2 regions of the Staphylococcus kloosii genome follow, and region 2 is predicted to be linked to the other one. Evidence: a T-box and tRNA genes for the amino acid it is inferred to sense, from the RefSeq annotation. Region 2 holds a T-box; the other holds one or more tRNA genes.

Region 1 (15,660 bases), 320 kb from region 2:
ATCGTTACGCCTTTCGTGCGGGTCGGAACTTACCCGACAAGGAATTTCGCTACCTTAGGACCGTTATAGTTACGGCCGCCGTTTACTGGGGCTTCGATTCGTAGCTTCGCAGAAGCTAACCACTCCTCTTAACCTTCCAGCACCGGGCAGGCGTCAGCCCCTATACATCACCTTACGGTTTAGCAGAGACCTGTGTTTTTGATAAACAGTCGCTTGGGCCTATTCACTGCGGCTCTCCCGGGCGTTAACCCTAGAGAGCACCCCTTCTCCCGAAGTTACGGGGTCATTTTGCCGAGTTCCTTAACGAGAGTTCGCTCGCTCACCTTAGAATTCTCATCTTGACTACCTGTGTCGGTTTGCGGTACGGGCACCTAATATTCTAGCTAGAGGCTTTTCTTGGCAGTGTGAAATCAACGACTCGAGGAAACAATTTCCTCTCCCCATCACAGCTTGACCTTATGAGTGCCGGATTTGCCTAACACTCAGTCTTACTGCTTGGACGTGCACTCCAACAGCACGCTTCGCCTATCCTACTGCGTCCCCCCATCGCTTAAAACGAATTTAGGTGGTACAGGAATATCAACCTGTTATCCATCGCCTACGCCTATCGGCCTCAGCTTAGGTCCCGACTAACCCAGAGCGGACGAGCCTTCCTCTGGAAACCTTAGTCAATCGGTGGACGGGATTCTCACCCGTCTTTCGCTACTCACACCGGCATTCTCACTTCTAAGCGCTCCACATGTCCTTGCGATCATGCTTCAACGCCCTTAGAACGCTCTCCTACCATTGTCCTACGGACAATCCACAGCTTCGGTAATATGTTTAGCCCCGGTACATTTTCGGCGCAGTGTCACTCGACTAGTGAGCTATTACGCACTCTTTAAATGATGGCTGCTTCTAAGCCAACATCCTAGTTGTCTGGGCAACGCCACATCCTTTTCCACTTAACATATATTTTGGGACCTTAGCTGGTGGTCTGGGCTGTTTCCCTTTCGAACACGGACCTTATCACCCATGTTCTGACTCCCAAGTTAAATTGATTGGCATTCGGAGTTTGTCTGAATTCGGTAACCCGAGAAGGGCCCCTCGTCCAAACAGTGCTCTACCTCCAATAATCATCACTTGAGGCTAGCCCTAAAGCTATTTCGGAGAGAACCAGCTATCTCCAGGTTCGATTGGAATTTCTCCGCTACCCACAACTCATCCGCTCACTTTTCAACGTAAGTCGGTTCGGTCCTCCATTCAGTGTTACCTGAACTTCAACCTGGTCATGGGTAGATCACCTGGTTTCGGGTCTACGACCAAATACTCAACGCCCTATTCAGACTCGCTTTCGCTACGGCTCCACATTTCCTGCTTAACCTTGCATCAAATCGTAACTCGCCGGTTCATTCTACAAAAGGCACGCCATCACCCATTAACGGGCTCTGACTACTTGTAAGCACACGGTTTCAAGTTCTCTTTCACTCCCCTTCCGGGGTACTTTTCACCTTTCCCTCACGGTACTGGTTCACTATCGGTCACTAGAGAGTATTTAGCCTTGGGAGATGGTCCTCCCAGATTCCGACGGAATTTCACGTGCTCCGTCGTACTCAGGATCCACTCAAGAGGGTTATCGTTTTCGACTACAGGATTATTACCTTCTTTGATGTATCTTTCCAGATACTTCGTCTAACAATAACTTTTGTAACTCCGTATAGAGTGTCCTACAACCCCAACAAGCAAGCTTGTTGGTTTGGGCTGTTCCCGTTTCGCTCGCCGCTACTCAGGGAATCGATTTTTCTTTCTCTTCCTCCGGGTACTAAGATGTTTCAGTTCTCCGGGTATGCCTTCTAACATGCTATGTATTCACATGTTGATAACACGACATGACTCGTGTTGGGTTTCCCCATTCGGAAATCTCTGGATCAAAGCTTACTTACAGCTCCCCAAAGCATATCGTCGTTAGTAACGTCCTTCTTCGGCTTCTAGTGCCAAGGCATCCACCGTGCGCCCTTAATAACTTAATCTTTTTGTTTTTAAGTCAAACGCTTGCAACACATTGACTGACAAACGTTTTCTTTTGAAAACATCTATCGAAGTCAAACGCAATGTTTAACTCAAAACCCAAAATGTTATTAATCTGTGAGTGTTCTTTCGAACACTAGCGATTATTTTAGTTTGAATTCAAGCTTTTTAAAACTCTAATTCACTCGGTTTTGCTTGGTAAAATCTATATTTTACTTACTTATCTAGTTTTCAATGTACAATTTAATAAATGGTGGAGACTAGCGGGATCGAACCGCTGACCTCCTGCGTGCAAAGCAGGCGCTCTCCCATCTGAGCTAAGCCCCCAAATATTTGATGTTGCAACTATAATGGTGGGCCTAAGTGGACTCGAACCACCGACCTCACGCTTATCAGGCGTGCGCTCTAACCAGCTGAGCTATAGGCCCATTCTCGTGTTGAACACTCTATGAGCATTCAAAACTGAATACAATATGTCTACGTTATCCCGTTTCATCTTCGTAGAAGATATTCCGAATATATCCTTAGAAAGGAGGTGATCCAGCCGCACCTTCCGATACGGCTACCTTGTTACGACTTCACCCCAATCATTTGTCCCACCTTCGACGGCTAGCTCCATAATGGTTACTCCACCGGCTTCGGGTGTTACAAACTCTCGTGGTGTGACGGGCGGTGTGTACAAGACCCGGGAACGTATTCACCGTAGCATGCTGATCTACGATTACTAGCGATTCCAGCTTCATGTAGTCGAGTTGCAGACTACAATCCGAACTGAGAACAACTTTATGGGATTTGCATGACCTCGCGGTTTAGCTGCCCTTTGTATTGTCCATTGTAGCACGTGTGTAGCCCAAATCATAAGGGGCATGATGATTTGACGTCATCCCCACCTTCCTCCGGTTTGTCACCGGCAGTCAACTTAGAGTGCCCAACTTAATGATGGCAACTAAGCTTAAGGGTTGCGCTCGTTGCGGGACTTAACCCAACATCTCACGACACGAGCTGACGACAACCATGCACCACCTGTCACTTTGTCCCCCGAAGGGGAAAGCTCTGTCTCCAGAGTGGTCAAAGGATGTCAAGATTTGGTAAGGTTCTTCGCGTTGCTTCGAATTAAACCACATGCTCCACCGCTTGTGCGGGTCCCCGTCAATTCCTTTGAGTTTCAACCTTGCGGTCGTACTCCCCAGGCGGAGTGCTTAATGCGTTAGCTGCAGCACTAAGGGGCGGAAACCCCCTAACACTTAGCACTCATCGTTTACGGCGTGGACTACCAGGGTATCTAATCCTGTTTGATCCCCACGCTTTCGCACATCAGCGTCAGTTACAGACCAGAAAGTCGCCTTCGCCACTGGTGTTCCTCCATATCTCTGCGCATTTCACCGCTACACATGGAATTCCACTTTCCTCTTCTGCACTCAAGTCTCCCAGTTTCCAATGACCCTCCACGGTTGAGCCGTGGGCTTTCACATCAGACTTAAGAAACCGCCTACGCGCGCTTTACGCCCAATAATTCCGGATAACGCTTGCCACCTACGTATTACCGCGGCTGCTGGCACGTAGTTAGCCGTGGCTTTCTGATTAGGTACCGTCAAGGTGCGCACAGTTACTTACGCACTTGTTCTTCCCTAATAACAGAGCTTTACGATCCGAAGACCTTCATCACTCACGCGGCGTTGCTCCGTCAGGCTTTCGCCCATTGCGGAAGATTCCCTACTGCTGCCTCCCGTAGGAGTCTGGACCGTGTCTCAGTTCCAGTGTGGCCGATCACCCTCTCAGGTCGGCTACGTATCGTTGCCTTGGTAAGCCGTTACCTTACCAACTAGCTAATACGGCGCGGGTCCATCTATAAGTGATAGCAAAGCCATCTTTCACTGTAGAACCATGCGGTTCTACATGTTATCCGGCATTAGCTTCGGTTTCCCGAAGTTATTCCAGTCTTATAGGTAGGTTACCCACGTGTTACTCACCCGTCCGCCGCTAACGTCAAAGGAGCAAGCTCCTTATCTGTTCGCTCGACTTGCATGTATTAGGCACGCCGCCAGCGTTCATCCTGAGCCAGGATCAAACTCTCCATAAAAAATTATGATGTTTGATTAGCTCATAAATACTAATTGTGTGTTATCTCTAACACGTTTAAACCAACGATTATATCGTTGCGTTTGGAATTAACGTTGACATATTGCAATTCAGTTTTCAATGTTCATTTGTTGCGTTACAAGAAACTATTGTAACATTAATATTTCGTTAAGTCAATAATAAATTTATTAATTAATTTAAGAAATTTTATTTTGTTCTTAACTCAACATTTACTATTCTATATTGCTTTCGCCTGTTACACAAGTACCAAATTTACACTAACAAGCATTTTCTTTTTTGAAAATTTGAGTCATTATTCGGTGCTTGTTTTGACGACTTTTATATAGTATCAAGTTTCTAAAACAACGTCAATAAAAATAAAGAATAAATTTAGTTTATAATTACTTAATCGTTAACCTATTGTCGTTTAAATGTATTAAAAGTAATTTTTGTGTAATAATATTATCGTTTTTACCTTAATTTTTCCATTAATATAAAAAAAAAGAGAGGAAAATGCTCCTCTCTTCAAATCTTATTCGTATCCTTTGTCTTGACATTCTTTACAGACACCATAAATTTCCATACGGTGGTGTGATACATTAAATTCAGTTACGTGCTGAGCTAGTTGTTCTACTTCATCCAATTGTGGGTAATGGAAGTCAACAATCTTACCGCAGTTTTCACAAATCACATGATAGTGGTTGTGTGTATTAAAATCGAATCTACTTGATGAATCTCCATAAGTTAATTCTTTTACAATACCTTTATCTTTAAAAACACGTAAATTATTATAAATTGTAGCAACACTTATATTAGGAAAATCTGGTGACAGTGCTTGATATATTTCGTCAGCTGTTGGATGTGACTCTGCAGCTATCAAGAATTTTAAAATAGCTTGTCGCTGTGGAGTTATTCTTATACCAGCTGTTCTTAATGAAGCAATTGAATCTTCAAGTTGATGTTCAATGCTTTCCATTTCTGCACTCATTTCCCTCACCATCTTTCTATATAATAATTATTATTACTTAATACTAATATAACTGTTACAAGAGTAAAATGTCAATATTATTAGACTAATAATGGTTAATAGCCCTTACTTGTATCAATTTTATTCTCAATTACATCATCCTTATTGAGAAACGCTTTCAAATTTTTAATAAATGTATCCGTTACTACATCACTAAATTCAGTATTGTTGCCTGATATGTGAGCTGTTATAGAGATATTGTCTAAATCATAGAAAGCACTATCTTCAGTTAAGGGTTCGTTTTCAAATACATCTAAATACGCATGTCTTATAATATTATTTTTCAACACATCAATGATTACATCATTTTCAACTATGGAACCACGCCCAACATTTATAAATAATGCGATATCTTTCATTAATTGAAAATGGCGTTTTGTTAATAGGTGAACAGTACTTGGTGTTTGTGGCAACGTATTAATAACGATATCTGCCAAACCAACTATGTTATGAAGTTCTTCTATGTTATATGTTTCATCGAAGTATTCAACTTCTTTACCTGTTGTATTTATACCTATAACTTTGACACCAAACGCTTTAGCTAGTTGCGCAGTTCTTTGCGCTATACTACCTGTTCCTAAAAATAAAATATTTTGTCCATTTAAATTTTTGCTTATTAATCTACTATCATAATGTCTATTGACTTGGTTTCTATATGAAGTACGCATATTTTTATAGTCTGCTAATATATAGCCGATTATAAATTCAGACATTTGTATGACATGTGCATCTCTATTATTTGTTAATATAATATTTCTTTGTTGTAAATACGCTAGAGGTAATTTGTCTACCCCTGTGGCATACCAAGCTATCCATTTTAAGTTTGGACACTCATCTAAAAATGCTTCCGTTAATTTATCAACGCCAAATAATATGTCCAAGTCCTTTTTGTCTTGTTCATTAATTTCATCCATACCGCTAGTAAATACAAATTCAACATTAGGTAAAGCTTCTTGTAATCTTTCTTCTTTATCACCTAATCTTATTAAGCTTACTGCCTTCATATAAATTCACCCCAGTATGCTTTTCAATTCTTCCATCTGTGTTTTAACTTTAACTTTCTCGATCACATCTATAATTTCGCCTTTTTCATCAATAACAAAAGTAGTTCTAACAATACCCATTGATTCTTTTCCAAATGATTTCTTCAATTGATAAACGCCAGTAGCTTTAGAAAGTTCAAATTCATCATCTACTAGTAAATCAAAATTCAAGTTATGTTTTGCTTTAAAGTTTTGATGTTTCTTTTTAGAATCTCCACTTATACCAAATACTTGTACATCTAAATCATTAAATGCTTCTATATTATCTCTAAAATCACAAGCTTCTGTAGTACAAGTCGGCGTGTTATCACGAGGATAAAAATATAATATTGCTTTTTTGCCCGCTAAATCTTTCTTTGAGATTGTAGTTCCATCTTGATTTTCTAATTCAAAATCTGGAAATTGTTGTCCTTTTTGTAACATCGTCTCACCTATTTCTTTTAATAGTTAGTTTTATGATACGATAATAGTTGAAAATATTAAATTAAAAGAGGTTGATATACATGAAATTCACAGAAAGCGAAAGACTTCAAAAATTCTCTGATGAATATATTTTGGGTGGTGTTAATTCACCTTCCCGTTCTTATAAAGCAGTTGGCGGTGGTGCCCCTGTTATGATGAAAGAAGGTAAAGGCGCTTATCTATTCGATGAAGATGGCAATAAATATATAGATTACCTTCAAGCTTATGGCCCAATCATTACTGGTCAAGCTCATCCACACATTACTAAAGCAATACAAGAGCAAGCAGCTAAAGGTGTATTATACGGTACACCTACACGATTAGAAATTGACTTCGCTAAAAAATTACGCGACGCAATTCCATCATTAGAAAAAATTCGTTTCGTTAACTCAGGTACAGAAGCAGTAATGACTACTATTCGTGTTGCACGTGCCTATACTAAAAGAAATAAAATCATTAAATTTTCTGGTCAATACCATGGCCATTCTGATTTAGTACTTGTTGCAGCAGGAAGTGGCCCATCTCAATTAGGTTCTCCTGATTCAGCTGGTGTCCCTGAAAGTGTTGCACAAGAAGTTATCACAGTACCTTACAATGACTTGGATGCATATAAAGAAGCAATTGATTATTGGGGAGACCAAATCGCTTGTGTTTTAGTCGAACCAATTGTAGGTAATTTCGGTATGGTTGAACCACAACCCGGTTTCTTAGAAGGTATTAACGAAATTTCTCATGATAATGGTACATTAGTAATCTATGATGAAGTTATCACAGCTTTCCGCTTCCATTACGGTGCTGCTCAAGATTTATATAAAGTTTATCCAGATTTAACAGCTTTCGGAAAAATTGTTGGTGGTGGTTTACCAATTGGTGGATATGGTGGCAGACAAGATATTATGGAACATGTTGCCCCTCTTGGTCCAGCATATCAAGCGGGTACAATGGCCGGTAACCCACTTTCTATGAAAGCAGGCATTGCATTATTAGAAGTATTAGAACAAGATGGTGTTTATAAACAACTTGATAATTTAGGTAAACGCTTAGAGGATGGTTTATTAAAATTAATTGAAAAACATAATATTACTGCTACGATAAATAGAGTTTATGGTGCACTAACGTTATATTTCACTAACGAAAAAGTAACGCATTATGATCAAGCAGAGAATTCAGATGGCGAAGCCTTTGCGAAATTCTTTAAATTAATGCTACATCAAGGGATTAACCTAGCCCCTTCTAAATTTGAGGCATGGTTTTTAACAACCGAACATACTGAACAAGATATTGACGATACTTTAGAAGCTGCCGATTATGCATTTAGCCAAATGAAATAAACTTGAATTTTGTTGTTAATCATTGTATAACAATAATAATAGATTTATTTAAATATAATCCCGAAGGAGCGGTACTTTTGAAGCTAGGAGCTCGTGTTATAAAAACAGGTATAGCAGTTATACTTGCTTTGGCTATCGCTTCTCTTTTACCTAAAGAGGCAGGCTTGAAAGCCATTGCTGCTGTCAGTGCTGTTGTTGCTATGCAACCTAGCGTTTATAGATCGATAAAAACAATTGCTGACAGAGCTAATGGGAATATAATTGGTGCTGTTTTGGCAGTCTTAATGGTTACAGCTTTTGGTAATCATTTTGTCATTATGGGTGTTACCGTTATATTGTTAATAGCTATTTTATTTAGATTTAATTTAGCCCATGTGGCTACGTTGGCGAGTGTAACTGCATTAATAATTATGGGACAACATACTGGTAACTTTTATGTATCTGCATTTTTTAGATTTATACTAGTGATGATTGGGGTACTTAGTTCCTCCATCGTTAACTTAATATTTTTACCACCGAAATTTGAGTCAAAGTTATATTATAATGCACTAAATATTTCGACTGATATATTTATGTGGTTTAAATTAGTATTAAATGACACCTCTGAATATCATCAAATAAAAGAAGATAGAGGTTTAATAAGCAAACGTGTATTAAAACTTGAACAAATATTTGAGTATTACGAAGAAGAACGACCTTTAACTAAAAAGCAACTTCACGCTCAAAATCGTAAAAAGATATTGTTCAAGGAAATTGTACGCGTCACACGCCAAGCTTATGCGGTATTAAAACGTATGAATCGTTACCAACATGACTTACACAGTTTAAATAATGAATTATTATTACAAATTAAATTAGATATCGATTCATTAACAGCATTTCATGAACAAATATTCATTAGTTTATCTAAGAAAGCTAAGTATGATGTTGATTTTGAAGATACTTCAGTAGATAATCCACAAAAGAAAGACTTAATGGATGCTTTCCAAAAAGAATTAATTCAAAATCCTTACCAAACAGAATATTCTTATGCCAACATCATGCAAATCATTTCAGCAATTGAAGAATATCGTTATACTTTACGTCATTTAGATAGACTACGTATTAGTTTCTTTTCATATCATCAGGACGACAATAAAATTGAATTGTTAGAAGAAGATTTCGACTTATAAACAAAAAAGACTTCGATTTATAATAAATCGAAGTCTTTTTTCTATAGATCTTGAATTTTATAAAGGTGTTCATAAGCACCACGTTTAGCGATTAATTCTTTATGCGTGCCTGTTTCCACAATTTCACCATTTTGCATTACGACTATCTTATCAGCATGTGTAATAGTAGAAAGTCTATGCGCTACAATTAATGTAGTTCTATTTTCACTTAATACATTCAATGCATCTTGTATAATTGCTTCACTTTCTAAATCAAGTGCACTAGTAGCTTCGTCTAAGATAATTATTGGTGGATTATTTAGGAATATTCGAGCAATAGAAACACGTTGTTTTTGACCACCCGATAATTTAACACCACGTTCACCAACTTCTGTATCGTAACCTTCAGATAAATTCATAATAAAATCATGGGCATTTGCCATTTTAGCCGCTTCTATTACTTCTTCATCAGTTGCATTAGGTCTGCCGAGTAATATATTTTCTTTGATAGTATCTGAGAATAAAATGTTATCTTGTTGTACTAAGCCAATTTGATTTCTCAAACTTCCTGTTAAGTAATGTTTAATGTTTGTTCCATCTATATCAATAGAACCTTCCGTTGCATCGTAAAAACGAGGAATTAAGTTAATAAGTGTGGATTTACCTCCCCCACTCATACCTACAAATGCAACAGTTTGTCCTTGATTTATATCTAAATTAATATCCTTCAATACTTTCTCTTCATCAGAATTATATTTGAAACTAACATTATTTAAACTTATATTACCGCGTTTAATCTCTATTGGCTGTGCGCCTTTTTTATTTTTAATATCATAGTCTTCATCCATCAATTGGAATACACGATCCATTGATGCAAAACTTTGCGTTAAAGTTGTAAATGAAGAAACTAATCTTCTTAATGGTCCAAATAGTTGTTCTAAATAACCAACGAAAGCTGCTAAAGTACCTACAGTAATTGAACCAGTAATGGCTAAATAGGCACCTACACCTATAACAATAAGTGGTCCGATATCTGTCACAGTATTTATTGCTGCAAATGAATTAGCATTCCATCTCGTATGTTTAAATGCTCTATTTAAGAAATGCTTATTACGTTTATCGAAGTTTTCCGCTTCATTATCTTCTATTGCAAAACTTTTTATCACGGACATACCTTGTACACGTTCATGTAAAAAGCCTTGAACTTCTGCTAAAGCTTGAGATCTTTTGCGAGTCAATTTTCTCAAACGTCCAAAGAAGAAATATACAGTTAATATATAGAAAGGGAAAATAAATACTGCTGCAAGTGTTAATTTAAAGTCCAATACAAACATAATTGATAGTGCAATAATGATGGTTACGCAATCTAACCATATATTCATCAAGCCTGTTAAAATAAAGTCTTTCGTTTGTTCGACATCATTAATAACTCTTGAAATAACTTGACCTACTTGGTTGTTAGCATAAAAACGCGCACTTAATGCTTGTAGGTGATTATATAATTGCTTTCTAATATCATATAATATTTTATTACTTGTCCATTGCGCTAAATATTGTCTTAAATATTCAATTGGTGGTCTAACAATGACAAAGATAAATATCGCTATGCCCATTGCTATTCCTAAACGCATGAATTTCTCATCATTCGTGATTGAAGAGTTATTAATAACATAGTCAATCACATATTTAATAAGTAATGGTATCAACATTGGAATACCAAATTTTAAAATACCTATTAAAATGGTAGCAATGATTCGCCATTTATATGGTTTCACAAAAGTTAAATATCTGCGAATCATGTGACATTCTCCCCCTTTATAATTACGTAACAAATGAAAAAGCCTCAGTTGAAAACTCAACTAGGCTGATTCTAAATTTATAGTGTTATAAGTTTAGCTTTGTAAATTTTAAATAACAAAAAGATTATATCAAATTTTGTTTTGTAAAATTAATAAACCCATAAAACACTATAAAGGATATTAAGATTTAATACATTAATTATGCTTAATAATTTCTTACTTTCTTATAACGTTCACGCCAAACCTTTATAAAATCTGGAGCAAAAGGTCCTTTTTTTTGCTCAATCCACTGTTGTAAGATATCGACGTTTCGACGTAAAATCTTATCGATATCAGATGAATAATTCATTTGATTCATATGTTGCTCATATTCATCTTCATCTAATAAATGATATTTGCCATTTGGGTAAACTTTAATATCTAAATCATAATCGATATATTTTAGCGCTTCTTCGTCGCAGACAAAAGGTGAAGATAGATTGCAATAATAATAAACGCCATCTTCTCTAAACATGCAAATTACGTTAAACCAAAATTCCGAATGAAAATAGACAATTGCTGGTTCACGAGTAATCCAAGTGCGACCATCACTTTCTGTAACTAAAGTATGATCATTGCCACCAATTATCACATGATCCGTACCTTTTAATATAGTAGTTTCAGACCAAACACGGTGTATATTACCGTCGTGTTTATAACTTTGTATTTTTATCGTCTGACCTTCTTTAGGTATGGACTCTTTAACCATGCTCCACACCACCTTATCTTAATTTCACATTTCTGATTATAACATAAGTCTTTGCGTAACTCCGAATTTATCAATGTTCTTTTAAAAATTTATAAATCTTAGTCATACTAACTGGAAAATTGTATTGTTCTTTATCGTCAAAATGAATCCATTGCATACGCTCAGGCAGTTCAACTTGTTGTTTATCAATTACTTCATCGGCCATATAAACTTCGATATCCCATTGTAAATGGGTAAATTGGTGCTTTAATTTATAAATAGGCTTATCTGAGAATGTCATGTTCATAGCCAGTTCAGTATTAATATTGTCTTTCTGTGTAGCTTCATACATAGGGAACTCCCACATATTATTTAATAACTTCGCCGTGCGTTGTTCAATAAGATATTCATTTTCATTATTTTTAATAATATAGACATGTTGTTTGATTATTTTTTTCGATACCTTTGTAGTTTTAACTGGTAAATCATTTACCGTCCCTTGTTCAAATGCTTCACAATTATCCTGTACAGGACAAAATAGACATAAAGGCGCTTTCGGCGTACATACCATTGCCCCAAGTTCCATCATTGCCTGATTAAAATCGCCAGCCCGGGTTTCAACGTACGGCTGCAATTCTTGTTCAAATGCTTTTCTAGTTGATTGTAGTTTAGTATCTCTGTCGTCGTTATTTAACCGCGACCATACTCTAAATACATTACCGTCTACAGTTGCTAATGGTTTATTAAATGCAATGCTCATAACTGCTGCTTTGGTATATGGCCCAACGCCTTTTAAGTTACCAAATTGCTCAGGTTCGCTAGGAACTGTACTATTGTGATTTTGATAAACATCTTTAATGGCAGTATGAAAATTACGTGCCCTACTATAATAGCCTAATCCTTCCCATAGCTTTAACACTTCATCTTCTTGTGCATTATTTAAAGATTTAATTGTAGGAAAACGTTCAATAAATCTTAGATAGTAATCTACCACAGTTGCAACTTGAGTTTGTTGTAACATAATTTCACTTAACCAAATATAATATGGATTTTTCGTTTCTCTCCAAGGCATTTCACGTTGTTCGGCATCAAACCAACGTAATAAGTTGTCTTTAAAATTCTCTATATTGTACATTCATACACAACACTTTCTTTATTCTAATCGTTAGATTTTCGATAATTCTATAAATCTGTTATTTTTAATAGTGGTAAACATTAACAATAGTATATAATAAAATTAAATCAGACACGAAATGAGTGACTTTTATGGATACAGGAACACATATCGTTATGGGCATAGGTTTAACCGCACTTGCAACACAAGACCCAGCTATGTCAGCGTCTTTTGTTGCTACAGCTTCAACGTTAGTTGTGGGTTCATTAATACCAGATAGTGATACTGTTTTTAAATTAAAAGATAATGCCACTTATATATCAAATCATAGAGGTATAACTCATTCAATACCTTTTACAATATTATGGCCATTATTAATAACTTTAATTGTATTTACTTTCTTTAAACATTTAGATGCTACCCATATTTGGATGTGGGCGCAATTAGCCGTATTTTTACATGTTTTTGTAGATATTTTTAATTCATATGGTACACAGGCACTAAGGCCTATTACAAATAAATGGATTCAACTTAGTGTTATCAACACATTTGACCCTATCATTTTTATTCTATGGTGTGTCGGTATTGTCTTATGGATCTTCGGCTTACATCCATATGTCGTATTCTTCCCTATCTTCGTAATATTATTTATATATTATATTATTAGGTTTAAGATGCAAAAAATTATTAAAGAAACTGCATTGAGACAAATTAAGCAATCTCATAAGCCAGTTAAAATTTTTGTTGCTCCGACGATGAAGTTTATGGAATGGCGTGTGGCTATACAAACTGAAAACCATGATTATGTGGGCAGAAGCTACGGCAGAAATGTAGTGTTTAGTGATAAAGCTGAACATCATTCTTTCCCAAGTGATGAATTAATGCATTATGTTGAAAATGATAAAAATATCAAAACATTTTTAAACTTCTCTTCTATCTATAGATGGAAGGCACAAAAACTTGATGACGGTTCAATGGAAATTAGATTAATTGATTTACGTTATTTAAAAAATGGTCACTACTCATTTGTGGCTATAGTTCATTTAGATAAAGAAATGATCATTGACCACTCATATATCGGTTGGGTGTTTAGTGAAGAGAAGCTGCAAAAGAAATTATTTGCTAAATAAATACGCAATAAAGCCACTTTAGTTAGATGACTAAAGTGGCTTTATTTTACTGTTCTGGTAGTTGAGTATTTTGTTGTGCATTTTCTTTATCAATATCTTTATGTTCTTCATTCGCAGGAGTAGCTACATTATATTTTGCATAAACAACTTTTCTTTTTAATGCAAAAAGGATTACGCCTATAATACCTAAAATACAGAAGAAATATAGATGATATGGAATATTATTCAAACTCAGTGCGCCAAATACGACTGATTGAGATAATCCTTGAACTACGTAAAATACAGGATTTAACATTAATAAATGTGTAAGAATAGATGTTTCTGACGATGGAATATAAATTATAGGTAATAATAACAACACGATTACCGTTAGCACGATAAAAATATTTCTCACTTTTAGCGTAAGTATTGTCATCAATCCTAACAGTTTACCAATTAAAACCATTAATATACCTAACATAACAACGTAATAAAGTGTAGCAAATATAGAACTTACTATATTAACAGGTGTACTAAATATACAGATGAGTAATATTATAAATAAGGCTACAGCGTAACTAAATGCAATACAAGAAGCATCAATTAATGCAGGTGTATTGAACATCTTACTAGTATAATAACTGGCATAGTAACGTTGAAATATTATATAAATACCTGTAAATAAAAAGCCAAATGAAATTAATGACACCAATCTAATATACCATCTTGCTTGAACTAAGTCCGGGGTTTTATTAAAATGAAACACCACAACCATAATAACGAGTAATATCAAACTGGCAATGATTGGAGCTACTAGCCATTTCCACAGCGATTTCAAATGTGCAAATGAATGTTGAATTAATTTCGGGAAATTTTTAACTAAGTAAATTAAATTATCTATCATTCTTCACACCTACAATTCTATATAAATCCATTTATTATTTTTAAAATCAGCCATGTAATATCCATCACCTGATTTAGCTATCCAAAAATTACCACTTATATCAAATTCTTTTTTCAACTTATCTTGATTTTTCATAGGGTAAACAAATCCTGTTAATTCATTACTGTCATTAAATATCATCAAAATCGGTTGTGACGTAATCGGAACAACAAAACGGTTATCTTTACCCGTTTCAGGTACTAATTGATCTGTTACTTTATCGTGTTTTTTGTGTAAATTACTATTAAAGTATTCATAATAATTTATATAATTATGTTGCATATATGGGGCTAATTTTTTACCACTATGCTTTTCAAATAGACCTGCTGAATCAAAATAACGCACATTACTTTTAGCAGTTTTATATTCCTTACCATCAACTACAATGCAATAATTACTATTATTTTCACCAGTAATTGTCACAAATGAATATTGCTTTAAGTTTAAATGCTCTTTATGCTTAAGACCATCTAATTGAATTTTATCGTTTAACACAATACCATAAGCTAATTTATCTTCGTATGGATTTGTTTGTTTATTTTGAATGTTCGCCTGGTCAACATTTTGAGCAATTTGCAACTTACCTAAATCATTAAACATAAATAAAGCCATTATTATTGCGCCGAGAATAAGCGTTATTAATAACGTCCAAAAACGTCCTATTATAGCAGGTGCTTTAGCATGTTTATATCTTTCTATTCGTTTAAAGTTATATGTTAACTCCGGTATTTTCGAACGACTCTTTTTCCAATCGACATCAAAATTTTCTTGTTGTTCGACAGTTTCTAATGAATTTCTATCTTTTTCATGGTCTTTAAATAAAGGAAGTACTTGATTAATCGAACCTTCTTTTCTTAATTGGCCATGT
Region 2 (15,660 bases):
ATTCTAAAGTAATTCCTAGAGTAAATCTTACTGAAGTTTATCGACAACAAGAAGGTTCAAGTATTATTGAGTTAGCACATCGTATCAAATTAAATCAACATGTTGATATTACGCAACGCTTTCACGATAGAAACTTTATAAATTGTTCTACAGAACAAATTCCTGAAGTCGTTGATAAGGTAGTTAATAGTGCAGTTTCAAAAGGATATGATATGAGTGATATCCAAGTGCTAGCTCCGATGTATAAAGGTTCAGCAGGTATTAAAAAATTAAATTCAGTATTGCAAGGTATTTTGAACCCTAAGGATAAAGACACTAGAGAAATCGAATTTGGAGAAGTACTGTTTCGTAAAGGCGATAAAGTATTACAACTGGTCAATCGCCCAAATGATAATATTTTTAATGGCGATATAGGTGTTATAGTTGGCATATTTTGGGCGAAAGAAAATGCGTTAGATAAAGATGTCGTAGTTGTAGATTTTGAAGGCAATGAAATTACATTTACGAGACAGGATTTAATGGAATTGACACATGCATATTGTACGTCTATTCATAAATCTCAAGGTTCTGAATTTCCGATTGTTATTATGCCTATGGTCAAACAATATTATAGAATGTTGCAGAAGCCTATCTTATATACTGGTTTAACTAGAGCTAAACAATCTTTAGTCTTTTTAGGCGATCCACAAGCCTTTGATTTAGGTTTGAAAACGAACGGGCAAGTTAGAATGACGCAACTTTGTTCATTATTACAAGCTTACTTTAACAATGATGAAGATGAAGCACAAGCTGACGCAAAAGAAGTTAACAATAGTTTTGATGCATCTATAGAATTAAGCGAAACAACAATATATAAAATAGATCCCATGATAAATATGGGACAAATGTCGCCTTATGACTTCGTTAATGATTGACACGAAGTTAGAAAATAAATACAATGTATTTAAAGTTTATAAAGAAGATGAGTAAATAACTTTGAACATATAGAGATGTGCTGGTTGGTGAAAAGTACAGTCTGAGTTATTGAACGCTACTTCGTGTCATTGTTAATAAATACTTAATTGAGTGATAAACAAAATGTACGTTTTCCGAAACGCTATTGTTTTGTTTATAACTAGGGTGGTACCGCGAATCGTTCGTCCCTTTTATAGTGGATGAACTTTTTTTGTGCGCAAAATTATTTATAAATGATGTATGTATTAAATTGGAGGGTTATAAATGAAAAACTTAAAAGCAAGTGAGATTAGACAAGGTTTTATAGACTTCTTTGTAGAAAAAGGGCATATGGTAGAACCTTCTGCACCATTAGTACCTATCGATGACGATTCATTATTATGGATTAACTCAGGGGTAGCAACATTAAAAAAATATTTCGATGGTCGTGAAACACCAAAAAAACCTAGAATTGTAAATTCACAAAAAGCGATTCGTACGAATGATATTGAAAATGTTGGTTTCACTGCACGTCACCATACATTTTTCGAAATGTTAGGTAATTTTTCTATTGGTGATTATTTCAAAAAAGAAGCTATTGAATATGCTTGGGAGTTTTTAACTAGCGACAAATGGATGGGCATGGAACCAAGTAAATTATATGTAACAATACATCCTGAAGATACTGAAGCTTATAAATTATGGCATGAAGATATTGGACTTGAAGAAAGTCGTATTATTCGAATTGAAGGTAACTTTTGGGATATAGGTGAAGGACCTTCTGGACCAAACACTGAAATATTTTATGACCGCGGAGACGAATATGGTCAGGAAGACCCTCCAGAAGAAATGTATCCAGGTGGCGAAAACGAACGTTACTTAGAGGTATGGAACTTAGTATTTAGTGAATTTAACCATAATAAAGACCATACTTATACGCCACTTCCTAATAAAAATATTGATACTGGTATGGGTCTTGAAAGAATGGCATCTGTGGCTCAAGATGTACGTACTAACTATGAAACAGATTTATTTATGCCAATTATTGAAGAAGTAGAAAAAATTTCTGGCAAAAAATATTTAACTAATAATGAATATGATGTTGCGTTTAAAGTTATATCAGATCATATTAGAACAATTTCATTTGCTATTGCTGATGGCGCGTTGCCAGCAAATGAAGGACGTGGCTATGTATTACGTAGATTATTACGTAGAGCAGTACGTTTTAGCCAGTCACTAGACATTAATGAACCATTTTTATATAAATTGGTAGATATCGTTGCTGAAATTATGGAACCATACTACCCAAATGTAAAAGAAAAAGCACAGTTTATACAACGTGTTATTAAATCAGAAGAAGAGAGATTCCATGAAACATTACAAGAAGGTTTAGCAATCTTAAACACACTTGTACAAAAAGCTAAGGACAGCGATAAAACAATTGCTGGTGAAGATGCGTTTAAGCTTTATGATACTTATGGTTTCCCAGTAGAGTTAACTGAAGAATTTGCGCAACAAGAAGGTTTATCAATAGATATGGATACTTTTGAAGTTGAAATGCAAAAACAAAGAGATCGTGCACGTCAAGCGCGTCAAAGTGGACAATCTATGCAAATCCAAAGTGATGTGTTAAAACAAATTAATACTGACAGTACGTTTGTTGGCTATGAACAAATGGCTGCAGATTCTACAATAACTGACATTATTAAAGATGGTGAGCTTGTTAATACAGTTGAAGCTGGTGACGAAATTAGTCTTATCTTAAAAGAAACACCATTCTACGCTGTTAGTGGTGGACAAGTTGCTGATAAAGGTACGATAAGTAATGAAAGTTTTGAAATCTATGTAGAAGAAGTAACCAAAGCACCAAACGGTCAAAACTTACACACAGGTAAAGTACAATTTGGTAAAGTAACTACAGGTGCTAAAGTAACTGCAGAAGTAAATCACAACGAACGTCAAGCAATTAAGAAAAATCACAGTGCGACACATTTACTACATGCAGCATTAAAAGAAATTTTAGGTGATCATGTTAACCAAGCAGGTTCATTAGTAGAGCCTGATAGATTACGTTTTGACTTTTCACATTTCGGTCCGCTATCTGAAGAAGAAATCGAAATTGTTGAACGTCGCGTAAATGAAGAAATATGGAATAATATTTCAGTTTCTATTAAAGAAATGCCAATTGACGAAGCTAAAAAAATGGGTGCTATGGCATTATTTGGTGAAAAATACGGTGACGTAGTTAGAGTTGTCGACATGGCACCATTTTCAATAGAATTATGTGGTGGTATTCACGTAAGCAATACGTCAGAAATCGGTTTATTCAAAATTGTAAGTGAATCAGGTACAGGTGCTGGGGTACGTAGAATTGAAGCATTAACTGGAAAATCAGCATTCCTATATTTAGAATCAATTCAAAATCATTTCAAACAATTGAAAAAACAAATTAAAGTAAAAGCTGATGATCAAGTTTTAGATAAAGTTGTACAAATGCAAAATGATGAAAAATCATTACACAGACAGTTAGAACAACGTAGTAAAGAAATTACGGCGTTGAAAATGGGTGACATTAAAGATCAGGTTGAAGAAATAAATGGCTTGAACGTATTAGCTACCGAAGTGGAAGTAGATAATGCCAATGCAATCCGCGAAACGATGGATGATTTCAAATCTAAATTACAAGATACTGTTATTATTTTAGTAAGTAAGGTGGGCGATAAAGTTTCACTTATTGCTACAGTACCAAAATCATTAACTGATAAAGTTAAAGCTGGAGATATCATTAAAGAAATGGCTCCAGTAGTTGGTGGTAAAGGTGGCGGTCGTCCTGATATGGCTCAAGGTGGCGGTACACAGCCTGAAAACATAACAGAATCATTACGTTTTATTAAAAATTACATTAAATCACTGTAACTTGAAGATAGAGTAAGTTAAAATAGTGTTGTACAATTTTTACTATATTTGAAGGAGTGTTTGACGTGGAAAACTTAGATAAAACAATGAAGTTTAGTTATGATGAAATACCTAAGAAAGATGTCAGAACAGTGTTACTAAATGTATATAATACATTAGAAGAACGTGGCTACAACCCTGTAAACCAAATCGTGGGATATTTACTTTCAGGTGATCCTGCATATATCCCAAGACACAACGATGCGCGAAATCAAATTAGACATATCGATAGAGATGACATTATGGAAGAACTAGTGTCAAGCTATCTCCAAGATAGTACGAAAGAATAATTATGTTAACGAAAAAAATAATGGGTCTTGATGTAGGAAGTAAAACTGTTGGTATTGCCATTAGTGATTTAATGGGTTGGACTGCACAAGGCTTAGACACACTCCAAATAAATGAAAAAGAAAATGAGCTTGGTATTGATAAGCTTGTACAAATAGTAAAAAAAGAAAACGTGGGCACAGTTGTTATTGGATTACCAAAAAATATGAATAATTCTATTGGATTTCGAGGGGAAGCTTCGTTACAATACAAAGAACAGCTTCAAGAAGCTTTACCCTCACTTGAAATAATCATGTGGGATGAACGTCTTAGCACAATGGCTGCAGAACGTTCTTTGCTAGAGGCTGATGTATCTAGACAAAAAAGAAAAAAAGTTATCGATAAGATGGCAGCAGTATTTATCTTGCAAGGTTACTTGGATTCAATTCAATAAAAAGGAGAAATTTAAGATGACAGAACATAACAATGCAGAATTACAAATTAATAATGAGGAAGAATTACTAACTCTATATGACGAAGAAGGAAATGAAGTTCTTTACCGCAAAGTTTTAGAATTCTATCATCCTGAATTTAAAAAAGAATATGTCATTTTAGCAGAAGAAGGCGCAGAAGCAGATGACGACGATTTAATTGAATTAGTCCCAATGATTAATGACCCAGATGAAAATGGTGAAGGTGGTAAGTTCTTACCGGTAGAAACTGATGAAGAATGGGATATGATTGAAGAAGTTGTTAATACTGAAATGGATGACGCGTACGACCATGATCACGATCATGAATAATTAACACTTTAAAGAATAAATTCTATTACTTTTTAATAGAATTTATTCTTTTTTTATAATTAAACATACAAATTAAGTTCATACAGTAATTTTTATGAATAGAAATGCAGTCATTGCCTTTTCAATCTTATCTTTCTCAATAAAATATGGTAGAATATTTAAAGTTAAATTATATTTACCGTATGTAAACAACTACTATAAACAAAAACTGTATTTTGTCATTTTAATAATCAATATGATAGACACTATAATTAATTGTTTTAAGATAATATAAAGGAAGTAATAATTTGGAAAAAAATCAAGCTTATTTATTAAATTTACTAGACTATAATTCTACTAACATAGAAGAATTGAGAGCATATGCAGAAGAAAATGATGTGCCTATTGTCGATCGAATGACACTTGAAATGATTAAACAAATAATTAGAATACATAAACCTACTAAAATTCTTGAAATTGGTACAGCCATAGGATATAGTTCAATGCAATTTGCTGCAATTAATCCGCAAATCCAAGTTACGACAATTGAAAGAAATGAACAAATGCAAGCACAGGCATCAAGCAATTTTGAACGTTATAATTTTCAACAGCAAATTCATATGATTCAAGGCGATGCATTAGAACAATTTGACACTGTAAAAAATCAGACCTTTGATATGATTTTTATCGATGCTGCCAAAGCACAGTCAAAGAAATTTTTTGAGTTATATACCCCTTTATTAAAACAAAATGGTGTCGTTATTACAGACAACATCTTATATCATGATTTTGTTGCAGATATTGATGTAGTTAGAAATAGAAATATAAAACAAATGGTCAAAAAAATACAAAAATATAATGAATGGTTAATACAAAACGATTCGTTTACTACTAATTTTTTAAATATTGATGATGGTTTAGCTATTTCAATTAAAGGAGAGTAAGTATGACTGAATTATTAGTGACACCCAAATCTGTTGCTCATATTGCAACCCTAATAGACAAAGGGGCAGATGCTTTTGTTCTTGGAGAACAAAAATTTGGTTTGAGACTTGCTGGTGAATTTGATCGCGATACTTTAAAAGAGGCTGTTGAATTAATACATCAGCATGGTAAAAAAGCTTACATCGCAGTAAATGGTATTTTTCATAATTATCATTTGAACGCACTTGAGGATTATATTTCATATTTACATGAAATAAATGTGGATAGAATAATTTTTGGCGATCCTGCTGTAGTCATGTACGTCAAACAACAAGCGCATCCTATTCCGCTAAATTGGGACGCTGAAGCTTTAGTAACAAACTACTTCCAATGTAATTATTGGGGGGAGAAGGGCGCTAACAGAGCGGTATTAGCTAGAGAATTAAGTTTAGAAGAAATATTAAACATTAAACAACATGCCAATGTAGAAATTGAAGTTCAAGTACATGGCATGACATGTATGTTCCAATCAAAACGTATGTTATTAGGGAATTATTATACTTTCCAACAACGTCAAATGAAAATTGAACGTAATGATGTATCTAAACAATTGTTATTGTATGACGAAGAACGTGATAACAAATATCCTGTGTATGAAGATTATAACGGAACACATATTATGTCTCCGAATGATATTTGTTTAATAGAAGAATTAGATGCGCTTTTAGAAGCCGGTATCGATGCCTTTAAAATTGATGGCGTATTACAAACAGAGGAATATATCAATGTTTGCACTGCTCAATATAGAGAAGCTATCGATTTATATAATGAGGATCCAGAAGCATACGAGGATGAAAAATTTATGCTCGTAGATCCGATTGAAGAAATCCAACCAGAACATCGACCATTTGACGAAGGATTTTTATTTAAGCAAACAGTATATTAAGGAGGAGAATTAAGTGAAATTATTAGAAAAAGCAAATACTTCTATTACTCCTAAAATAAAAAAACCTGAATTACTAGCACCTGCTGGGAATTTAGAAAAACTTAAAATTGCAGTTCATTATGGCGCAGACGCTGTCTTTTTAGGTGGCCAAGAGTATGGTTTAAGATCCAATGCTGGCAATTTCACAATGGCTGAAATTGAAGAAGGCGTTAATTTTGCACGTAAATATGGTGCTAAAATATATATAACAACTAATATTATTGCTCACGATGAAAATATAGAAGGTTTAGATGCATATTTAAAAGACCTGGAAGCAACAGGTGCTACGGGAATAATCGTTGCCGATCCACTAATAATAGAAACATGTAAAAAAGTGGCTCCGTCACTTGAAATTCATTTATCCACGCAACAATCTTTATCAAATTATAAGGCTGTCGAATTCTGGAAAGAAGAGGGATTAGATCGTGTGGTTTTAGCACGTGAAACAGGCGCTATGGAAATGCAAGAAATGAAGGACAAGGTTGATATAGAAATCGAAGCCTTTATTCATGGAGCTATGTGTATTGCATATTCCGGTAGATGTACATTGAGTAATCATATGACTGCACGCGATTCAAACCGTGGTGGTTGTTGTCAGAGCTGCCGTTGGGACTATGATTTACTAGCAGTTGATGACGATGGAGAATTAGATTTATTATATAATGAAAATGATGTCGTGCCATTTGCAATGAGTCCGAAAGATTTAAAATTAATTGAATCTATTCCTAATATGATGGATATCGGTATCGATTCACTTAAAATTGAAGGAAGAATGAAATCAATTCATTACATAGCAACTGTTGTATCTGTATATCGAAAGGTTATCGATGCATATGCTGCTGACCCTGATAACTTTAAAATTGACCCAAGCTGGTTAGTTGAGTTAAGTAAATGTGCGAATAGAGCTACTGCTCCAGCATTTTTTGAGGGTACACCAGGTTATGAGGAGCAAATGTTTGGTTCAGTAGGTGAAAAAAATCAATCTTCTTATGATTTTTGTGGTTTAGTATTAGATTATGATGAAACATCACAAATTGCGACCATACAACAACGTAATAAATTTGCACCGGGCGAAGAAATAGAGTTTTTCGGTCCAGAGATCGATACATTTAAACAAGTTGTAGAGCATATTTACGACGAAGAAGGTAACGAATTAGATGCTGCGCGTCATCCACTTCAAATTATACAAATAAAAGTCGATAAACCTTTATATGCAAACAACATGATAAGAAAGGAAATTGGGTAATGAAAAGTACGACCATTATAGGAATTGCTGGCGGCTCAGGTTCAGGGAAAACAACGGTTACTGACGAAATTATGAAAAATTTAGAAGGTCATAGTGTTGCACTTTTAGCGCAAGACTATTACTATAAAGACCAATCGCATTTATCTTTTGAAGAGCGATTAGAAACAAATTATGATCATCCTTTTGCATTTGATAATGATTTATTAATCGCTAATTTAAATGATTTGAGAAATGATAAGGTTGTCGAAGTACCAACGTATGATTATAAGAACCATACTAGAAGCGATGAAACGATTGCATTTGAACCAAAAGATGTTATTATCGTAGAAGGTATATTTGCACTGGAAAATAAAACATTAAGAGATTTAATGGACGTTAAAATATATGTTGATACAGATGCAGACTTAAGAATATTACGTCGTTTACTACGTGACACTAAGGAACGTGGACGTACAATGGAATCGGTAGTAAATCAATATCTAAATGTAGTGCGCCCTATGCACAATCAATTTATTGAACCTACTAAAAAGTATGCCGATATCATCATTCCAGAAGGTGGCAGTAATAAAGTCGCAATCGACATAATGACAACTAAAATCCAGACATTAGTAAGTAAACAATAGTAATTTTATAGTAAAGGAAGATGACATTATGGAAAACCAAAAACAATATCCAATGACTCAAGAAGGTTATGAGAAATTAGAACAAGAATTAGAAGAATTAAAGACTGTAAAACGACCAGAAGTTGTCGAAAAAATAAAAGTTGCTCGTTCTTTTGGTGACTTATCTGAGAACTCAGAGTATGATGCAGCTAAAGACGAACAAGGTTTTATAGAGCAAGACATTCAACGTATTGAAAATATGATTAGAAACGCACTTATCATTGAAGATACTGGCGATAATAACGTCGTACAAATCGGTAAAACAGTGACATTCGTTGAATTACCTGGTGACGAAGAAGAAAGTTACCAAATCGTTGGTTCAGCAGAAGCTGACGCATTTAACGGTAAAATTTCTAACGAATCTCCTATGGCGAAAAACTTAATTGGTAAAGGCTTAAATGATGAAGTACGTGTCCCTCTTCCAAATGGTGGAGAAATCAACGTTAAAATTGTTGATATTAAATAAGTTATACTTTAAAAAACCCTTGATATCATAACGATATTTAGGGTTTTTAAAATTCAAGTTTAAAAAATGATATACTATTTCATGAAAGTTTGATAAATTTAGTTTAGTTGGGGTAAATATAAAAGTCAGACTTTAAATTTGCTTTAATTGAAATTTACTGAAATGAATTATCTGATAATTTAATTTATTCAAAGGGGAGTAATATTTTGGAAACCAAAATATTGAATGAACAAACAATTATATATTACTTCGAGAACGAAATTTCTCGGACAACATTTAATAAAGTGCAACATGTAGTTACATATATAGAAGAACAGCAACTTACTTCAATTTTAGAGATTGTACCATCTTATCGTTCTATTATGTTAACGATTGATACTACGGTTGACGTGCCTAAAACTGTAATTGCACAGTTAAATATTGAAGCATTAAATTTAAATTCAATATCAAAAGAAATGGAACAAACACGTACTATTAATATTCCAGTGCTTTATGGTGATGAGCATGGCCCAGACCTAGAAGAAGTTGCACAACATAATGATTTAAGTATAGACGAGGTAGTAAAGATACATAGTTCAAATCCATATTTGATTTATCTACTTGGTTTTATGCCAGGGTTTCCATTTTTAGGTGGCTTAAGCGAAAAAATACATACGCCTAGGAGAAATGAACCTAGAACAAAAATACCAGCAGGTTCTGTCGGGATTGCTAACAATCAAACTGGGCTTTACCCAAAGCAATCACCAGGAGGTTGGCAAATTATTGGGCAAACGCCAATTGATGTTTTTAATATCAATAGAGAACCAATGTGTCTGTATCAACCGGGCGATTACATAAAATTTTATAGTATAACACAAGAAGAATTTGAAGATATTAAAAAACAACAACAAAATAATACATTTGATTATGAAAGGTTGGTGACGATTGAAAATGGCAATTAAAATTAAACAACCTGGATTATTCACTACAGTTCAAGACGAAGGCCGTATTGGCTATCAAAATTTAGGATTTTCAATTGCAGGTGCATTAGATCAATATGCATTAAAAATTGGGCAACAACTTATTGGCAATAAAGGACCTGCTTTAGAATGTACTATCATGGGTCCGACTATCGAATTTAAAGCTAATAACACATTCGTTATAACAGGTGCACCTTTTAATGCACAACTTAACGAAACATCAGTACCACACCAGACCGTTGTTCAAGCCAATAAAGGAGACATTTTAAAATTAAATAATGTTGTAGAGGGAGCTAGATGTTACATACTTTTTGGTAAACCTTTAGATATACCACAAGTAGCTAATAGTTATTCCACACATACTCGAAGCCAAATTGGTGGTTTCAAAGGACGCGCATTAAAATCAGGTGATTACATAAATTGTATTGAAAATGATTATGGTCACAATACGTTAGGGCATAAGTACAATGGTCAACTCGTTTTAGATGAAGAAGTAACCATTCATATAGTGGAAGGCCCACAAATTGACGCTTTTTCAGCAACTGCACAAAATGAACTTACGACAAATACGTTTACTATTTCTGATAGTTCTGACCGTATGGGTTATCGTTTAAAAGGGCCAACTATTAGTCCTGAACATTCTGCAGATATAATATCAGAACCTGTTGCATTGGGCAGTATTCAAGTACCTAATGATGGTAATCCAATTATTTTATTAAATGATAAACAAACGGTGGGCGGCTATACAAAAATCGCGAATGTTTGTCAGGCTGATTTAAATGTTTTGGCACAATTGAAACCTGGAAATAAAATACAATTCAAATGGATAACGATTGAAGAAGCTACTGATAAATTAATTGCAGAACAAGAAGAATTTGCAAAAACGTTAACAGCCATTACTGAAACACCACAGTTTGAAATTAATGAAATGAGAAATACTTCATCAAAAATAGCAAAATTATTAAAAGGGGAATAACAATGAATTTAGAGCAAATAGAAAAATTAATAACACTCGTTAAGGAAAATGACGTTAAAAAATTTAGATATAAAGATTATAGTAGTGAAATTGATATAGATTTTACAGAACCACAAAGTGGTGGAAATGCTGTTCAACATACAGCCAATGTATCTTCATCTGAGGGTGCAAATAACGCGTCTCAAAACGAAGAAAGCGCTGAATCAGACAATACTAAATCAATAAATGCTTCTATGGTTGGTACATTTTTCCTACAAGATGAAAAAGAATTAACTAATCCAATAATTGAAGTTGGTTCGACTGTAAACAAAGGTGATGTAATTGGTTATATCGAAGCAATGAAAGTTTTAAATGAAGTTGTAAGCGATGTTGAAGGAACGGTAAGTGAAATCGTTGTGGATCATGGTACACAAGTGGAATATAACCAAACGTTAATTAAAGTGGACTAAGTGTAATTTAGGGGGTTAAGTTAATGTATCGATGTCTAATCGCAAACAGAGGAGAAATTGCAATACGTATCATTAGGGCGTGTCGTGAACTCAATATTGAAACAGTTGCTGTCTATGCTTTAGGAGACGAAAAAAGTTTACACGTGAGCTTAGCGGATCAAGCTGTTTGTATCGGTGAAGCAAACGCTTTAGATAGTTATTTAAACCAAGATAGAATTATAAGTGCCGCAATCAATACTGGTGCAACGGCTATCCATCCAGGCTACGGTTTTTTATCAGAAAGCGCATCTTTTGCTCGTAAAGTTGAAGAAAACGACATTTATTTTATTGGACCGACATATCGTACTATGGAAATGATGGGTGATAAAATAACGGCAAGACAAACTGTTCATGGTGCTGACGTACCCATCATACCTGGTTCAACAGGGGCAGTGGAATCTATCGATGAAGTAGAAGAAATTGCAAAAGATACTGGTTACCCATTAGTGTTAAAAGCAGCTAGTGGTGGAGGCGGTAAAGGAATTCGTATCGTAAAAAGTAAAGAAGCACTGAGCAAAGCATTCAAGGAAGCGAAGAGCGAAGGAGCAAAATACTTTGATGACGATAGAATTTATGTCGAAGCGTTTATTCCAGTAGCAAAGCATGTTGAAGTGCAGGTAGTAGGAGATGGTCAGGACAACTTTGTGCATTTGGGCGAAAGAGATTGTTCTGTACAACGTAAAAATCAAAAGTTAATAGAAGAATCACCATGTTCTGCTTTATCTGAAGAAAGAAGAACACAAATTTGTAACGATGCTGTTAAAGTAGCACGCGCTTCTAATTATAGAAGTGCTGGTACGATAGAATTTTTAGTTACTGAAGACGCTTATTATTTCATCGAAATGAATGCCAGAATTCAAGTAGAACATACTGTTACTGAAATGAGAGCCAATAGAGATTTATTACAAGCTCAATTATATTTAATGATGCAAAATCAGTTACCTTTTACTCAAGATGAAATAGCTTTCGACGGTCACGTAATCGAAGCACGTATTAATGCGGAAGATCCAGAAAAAGGATTTCAACCTTCACCTGGAAAAGTAAAAGGACTACATTTACCACATGGATTTAACGTAAGAGTAGATTCATTACTTTATTCAGGTTATGTGGTTTCGCCATATTATGACTCGTTAGTAGCTAAAGTAATTGTCAAAGCACCAAATAGACAATTAGCTATAGATAAACTTAAAGTTACTTTAGATGAAATGGTAATTGATGGTTTTACGACTACAGCCGATTTCTTATATGCTGTATTGAATTACCCACCATATGCACATGGAGACGCAAAAGATGTAGATATTAAATTCTTAGATAGACATAATATTATTAAGGAGGCTTAATCATGAAAGTAGATTTAAATTGTGATTTAGGTGAATCATTTGGTAATTACAAGATAGGTAATGATGAAAATATCATACCGGTAATAACTTCGGCGAATATTGCTTGTGGATTCCATGCAGGTGATGCTCAGGTTATGAATAATACAGTTAAATTAGCACATGAAAATAATATTGGAATTGGTGCTCATCCAGGACTACCCGATTTACAAGGATTTGGTAGACGCAATATGGATTTATCACCTCAAGAAATTTATGATACCGTAATTTATCAACTTGGTGCAATTTCTGGTTTCTGTGCGATTCATAATGCAAAATTAAATCATGTTAAGCCTCATGGTGCGCTATATCAAATGGGTGCTAGAGATGAAGAAATAGCTCATGCAATTGCACAAGCAGTTCATGATTTTGATGCTTCTTTAATATTTGTTGGTTTATCTAACACATTATTAATTTCTAAGGCAAAAGAATTAGGCTTACAAACTGCGTCTGAAGTTTTTGCTGATAGACGATATGAAGCAAATGGCCAATTAGTAAGTAGAAAAGAATCTGATGCTTTAATCACAGATACTGAAGAAGCCATTAGTCAAGTTATTTCAATGGTTAAAGATCAACAAGTGATTGCAAAAAATGGCGAGAAAATTGCAATTCAAGCCGATACTATTTGTGTGCATGGCGATGGCGCACATGCTTTTGAATTTGTATCACAAATAAGAGAAAGATTCTCGAAAGAAGGTATTTCTATTTCGACTTTAGGAGGATAAAACAATGGGGAAGAAATTAGCAAAAAAAGATGGGGATTTTCAGTTCACAAAAAATCATAAACGTCTATTGTTAGGTTCAGTATTTTTAATGGCTACTTCTGCGATAGGTCCAGCATTTCTAACACAAACAGCTGTATTTACAGCACAATTTGCAGCAAGTTTTGCTTTTGCAATACTGTTATCAATCATTATTGATATTGGTGCGCAAATTAATATTTGGCGTGTGTTAGTCGTTACTGGTAAAAGGGGGCAAGAAGTAGCAAACGATATTGTTAAAGGATTAGGGACTTTTATTTCGATATTAATCGCCATAGGTGGTCTCGCTTTCAATATTGGTAATATCGCAGGTGCAGGCTTAGGTCTAAATGCAATATTCGGTTTAGACGTTAAATGGGGCGCTGCTATTACGGCAATACTTTCAATCGCTATTTTTATTAGTAAAAGCGGTCAAAAGATTATGGATGTCGTTTCTATGGTCTTAGGAGCTTTAATGATTGTAGTCGTTGCCTTTGTTATGTTTAAAGCACATCCTCCTTATGGAGATGCATTGAAGCATGTCGTAATGCCAGAACATCCAATCGCTTTAGTGTTACCAATTATTACATTAGTTGGCGGAACAGTCGGCGGTTATATTACATTTGCTGGTGCCCACAGAATATTAGATTCAGGTATTGAAGGAAAATCATTTTTACCGTTCGTTAATAAAGCTGCCATTGCAGGTATTTTAACAACTGGTGTATTACGTACATTATTATTCCTTGGTGTACTAGGTGTAGTAGTTACAGGTGCAACATTAAGTTCTGATAATCCTCCTGCATCAGTATTCGAACACGTTTTAGGACCTATAGGTAAAAATATCTTTGGTGTTGTGTTATTTGCTGCTGCTATGTCATCAGTAATTGGATCAGCATACACAAGTTCAACATTCTTAAAAACATTGCATAAATCATTGTTTAATAAAGCCAATTTAATGGTTATTGCTTTTATCGTAGTATCTACAATTATCTTCTTATTTGTTGGTAAACCAGTGTCGTTATTAATTATTGCTGGCGCATTAAATGGATTAATCTTACCAATTACATTAGGTACTATTCTAATTGCAAGTAAACGTAAGTCTATCGTTGGCGATTACAAACACCCTAACTGGATGCTTTGGTTCGGTATTTTAGCAGTGATTGTAACAATTGTTACAGGTATTTTCTCACTGCAAAGTTTAGGAACTTTATTCGGTTCATAAGTTTAAAAATCCATATAGTAGTATTTGTTAACAGGAGTAAGATCATTTATTTAAATGGTTTTACTCCTGTTTTTATGTGTAGTACATTGATGTGCGGATGTGATTGGAACATCGAACAGTATAAAAAAGGTTGCTAAATAGTAGATATAAATTTATAATTATTTGATTCTATAATCGAGCTATGTGCTTAAATATGATAAAATGGCAAAGGCTATGAAATTACATCGAGGTGAACTATAATGATAGGTATAATAGGAGCAATGGAAGAAGAAGTTGCAATACTAAAAGATAAATTAACTCAATTAGAAGAAGTGACAATCGCGCATGTGAAGTTTTATAAAGGAAACTTAAATGACGCACCTGTAGTCTTAACTCAAAGTGGTATTGGAAAAGTAAATGTAGCGATGTCTACGACACTATTAATAGAAAATTTTAAACCATCTAAAATAATAAATACTGGCTCAGCTGGTGCTCTAGATGAAGAACTTAAAGTCGGCGATGTTGTCGTCAGTGAGGCTTTAGCATATCATGATGCAGATGCAACTGCTTTTGGTTATCAATTTGGACAAATACCACAAATGCCTGCAGTTTTTGAAGCAGACAAAACACTATTAACACAATCAATCGAAGCGATTAAAGCGTCTAATTTGCCTGCCAAAACAGGACTAATAGTAAGTGG

Evidence for each region. A T-box is a leader RNA that pairs with one kind of tRNA and senses whether it is charged. The one in region 2 lies ahead of alaS (alanine--tRNA ligase), so its partner is inferred to be a tRNA-Ala.
Region 1: it encodes a tRNA-Ala, which carries the amino acid that the T-box ahead of alaS (alanine--tRNA ligase) is inferred to sense. The anticodon was not compared.

What each region holds. Positions count from the first base shown of each region.
Region 1 covers NZ_CP027846.1:1,251,225-1,266,884, reverse strand. The annotation lists rRNA gene C7J89_RS06200 (23S ribosomal RNA) at 1-2,009, opposite strand, end outside; tRNA gene C7J89_RS06195 (tRNA-Ala) at 2,259-2,334, opposite strand; tRNA gene C7J89_RS06190 (tRNA-Ile) at 2,359-2,435, opposite strand; rRNA gene C7J89_RS06185 (16S ribosomal RNA) at 2,536-4,087, opposite strand; gene perR (peroxide-responsive transcriptional repressor PerR) at 4,619-5,074, opposite strand; gene C7J89_RS06175 (phosphoglycerate dehydrogenase) at 5,170-6,117, opposite strand; gene bcp (thioredoxin-dependent thiol peroxidase) at 6,124-6,579, opposite strand; gene C7J89_RS06165 (glutamate-1-semialdehyde 2,1-aminomutase) at 6,660-7,949, shown strand; gene C7J89_RS06160 (FUSC family protein) at 8,027-9,121, shown strand; gene C7J89_RS06155 (ABC transporter ATP-binding protein) at 9,163-10,899, opposite strand; gene ntdP (nucleoside tri-diphosphate phosphatase) at 11,105-11,647, opposite strand; gene mutY (A/G-specific adenine glycosylase) at 11,718-12,761, opposite strand; gene C7J89_RS06140 (metal-dependent hydrolase) at 12,893-13,870, shown strand; gene C7J89_RS06135 (sugar ABC transporter permease) at 13,917-14,753, opposite strand; gene C7J89_RS06130 (ATP-binding cassette domain-containing protein) at 14,763-15,660, opposite strand, start outside.
Region 2 covers NZ_CP027846.1:1,569,176-1,584,835, forward strand. The annotation lists gene recD2 (SF1B family DNA helicase RecD2) at 1-914, shown strand, start outside; T-box leader at 944-1,147, shown strand; gene alaS (alanine--tRNA ligase) at 1,219-3,849, shown strand; gene C7J89_RS07820 (IreB family regulatory phosphoprotein) at 3,915-4,178, shown strand; gene ruvX (Holliday junction resolvase RuvX) at 4,181-4,609, shown strand; gene C7J89_RS07830 (DUF1292 domain-containing protein) at 4,626-4,958, shown strand; gene C7J89_RS07835 (O-methyltransferase) at 5,246-5,881, shown strand; gene C7J89_RS07840 (peptidase U32 family protein) at 5,884-6,807, shown strand; gene C7J89_RS07845 (peptidase U32 family protein) at 6,821-8,092, shown strand; gene udk (uridine kinase) at 8,092-8,715, shown strand; gene greA (transcription elongation factor GreA) at 8,744-9,220, shown strand; gene pxpB (5-oxoprolinase subunit PxpB) at 9,427-10,161, shown strand; gene C7J89_RS07865 (5-oxoprolinase subunit C family protein) at 10,151-11,155, shown strand; gene C7J89_RS07870 (acetyl-CoA carboxylase biotin carboxyl carrier protein) at 11,158-11,604, shown strand; gene C7J89_RS07875 (acetyl-CoA carboxylase biotin carboxylase subunit) at 11,628-12,983, shown strand; gene pxpA (5-oxoprolinase subunit PxpA) at 12,986-13,744, shown strand; gene C7J89_RS07885 (NRAMP family divalent metal transporter) at 13,749-14,981, shown strand; gene C7J89_RS07890 (5'-methylthioadenosine/adenosylhomocysteine nucleosidase) at 15,221-15,660, shown strand, end outside.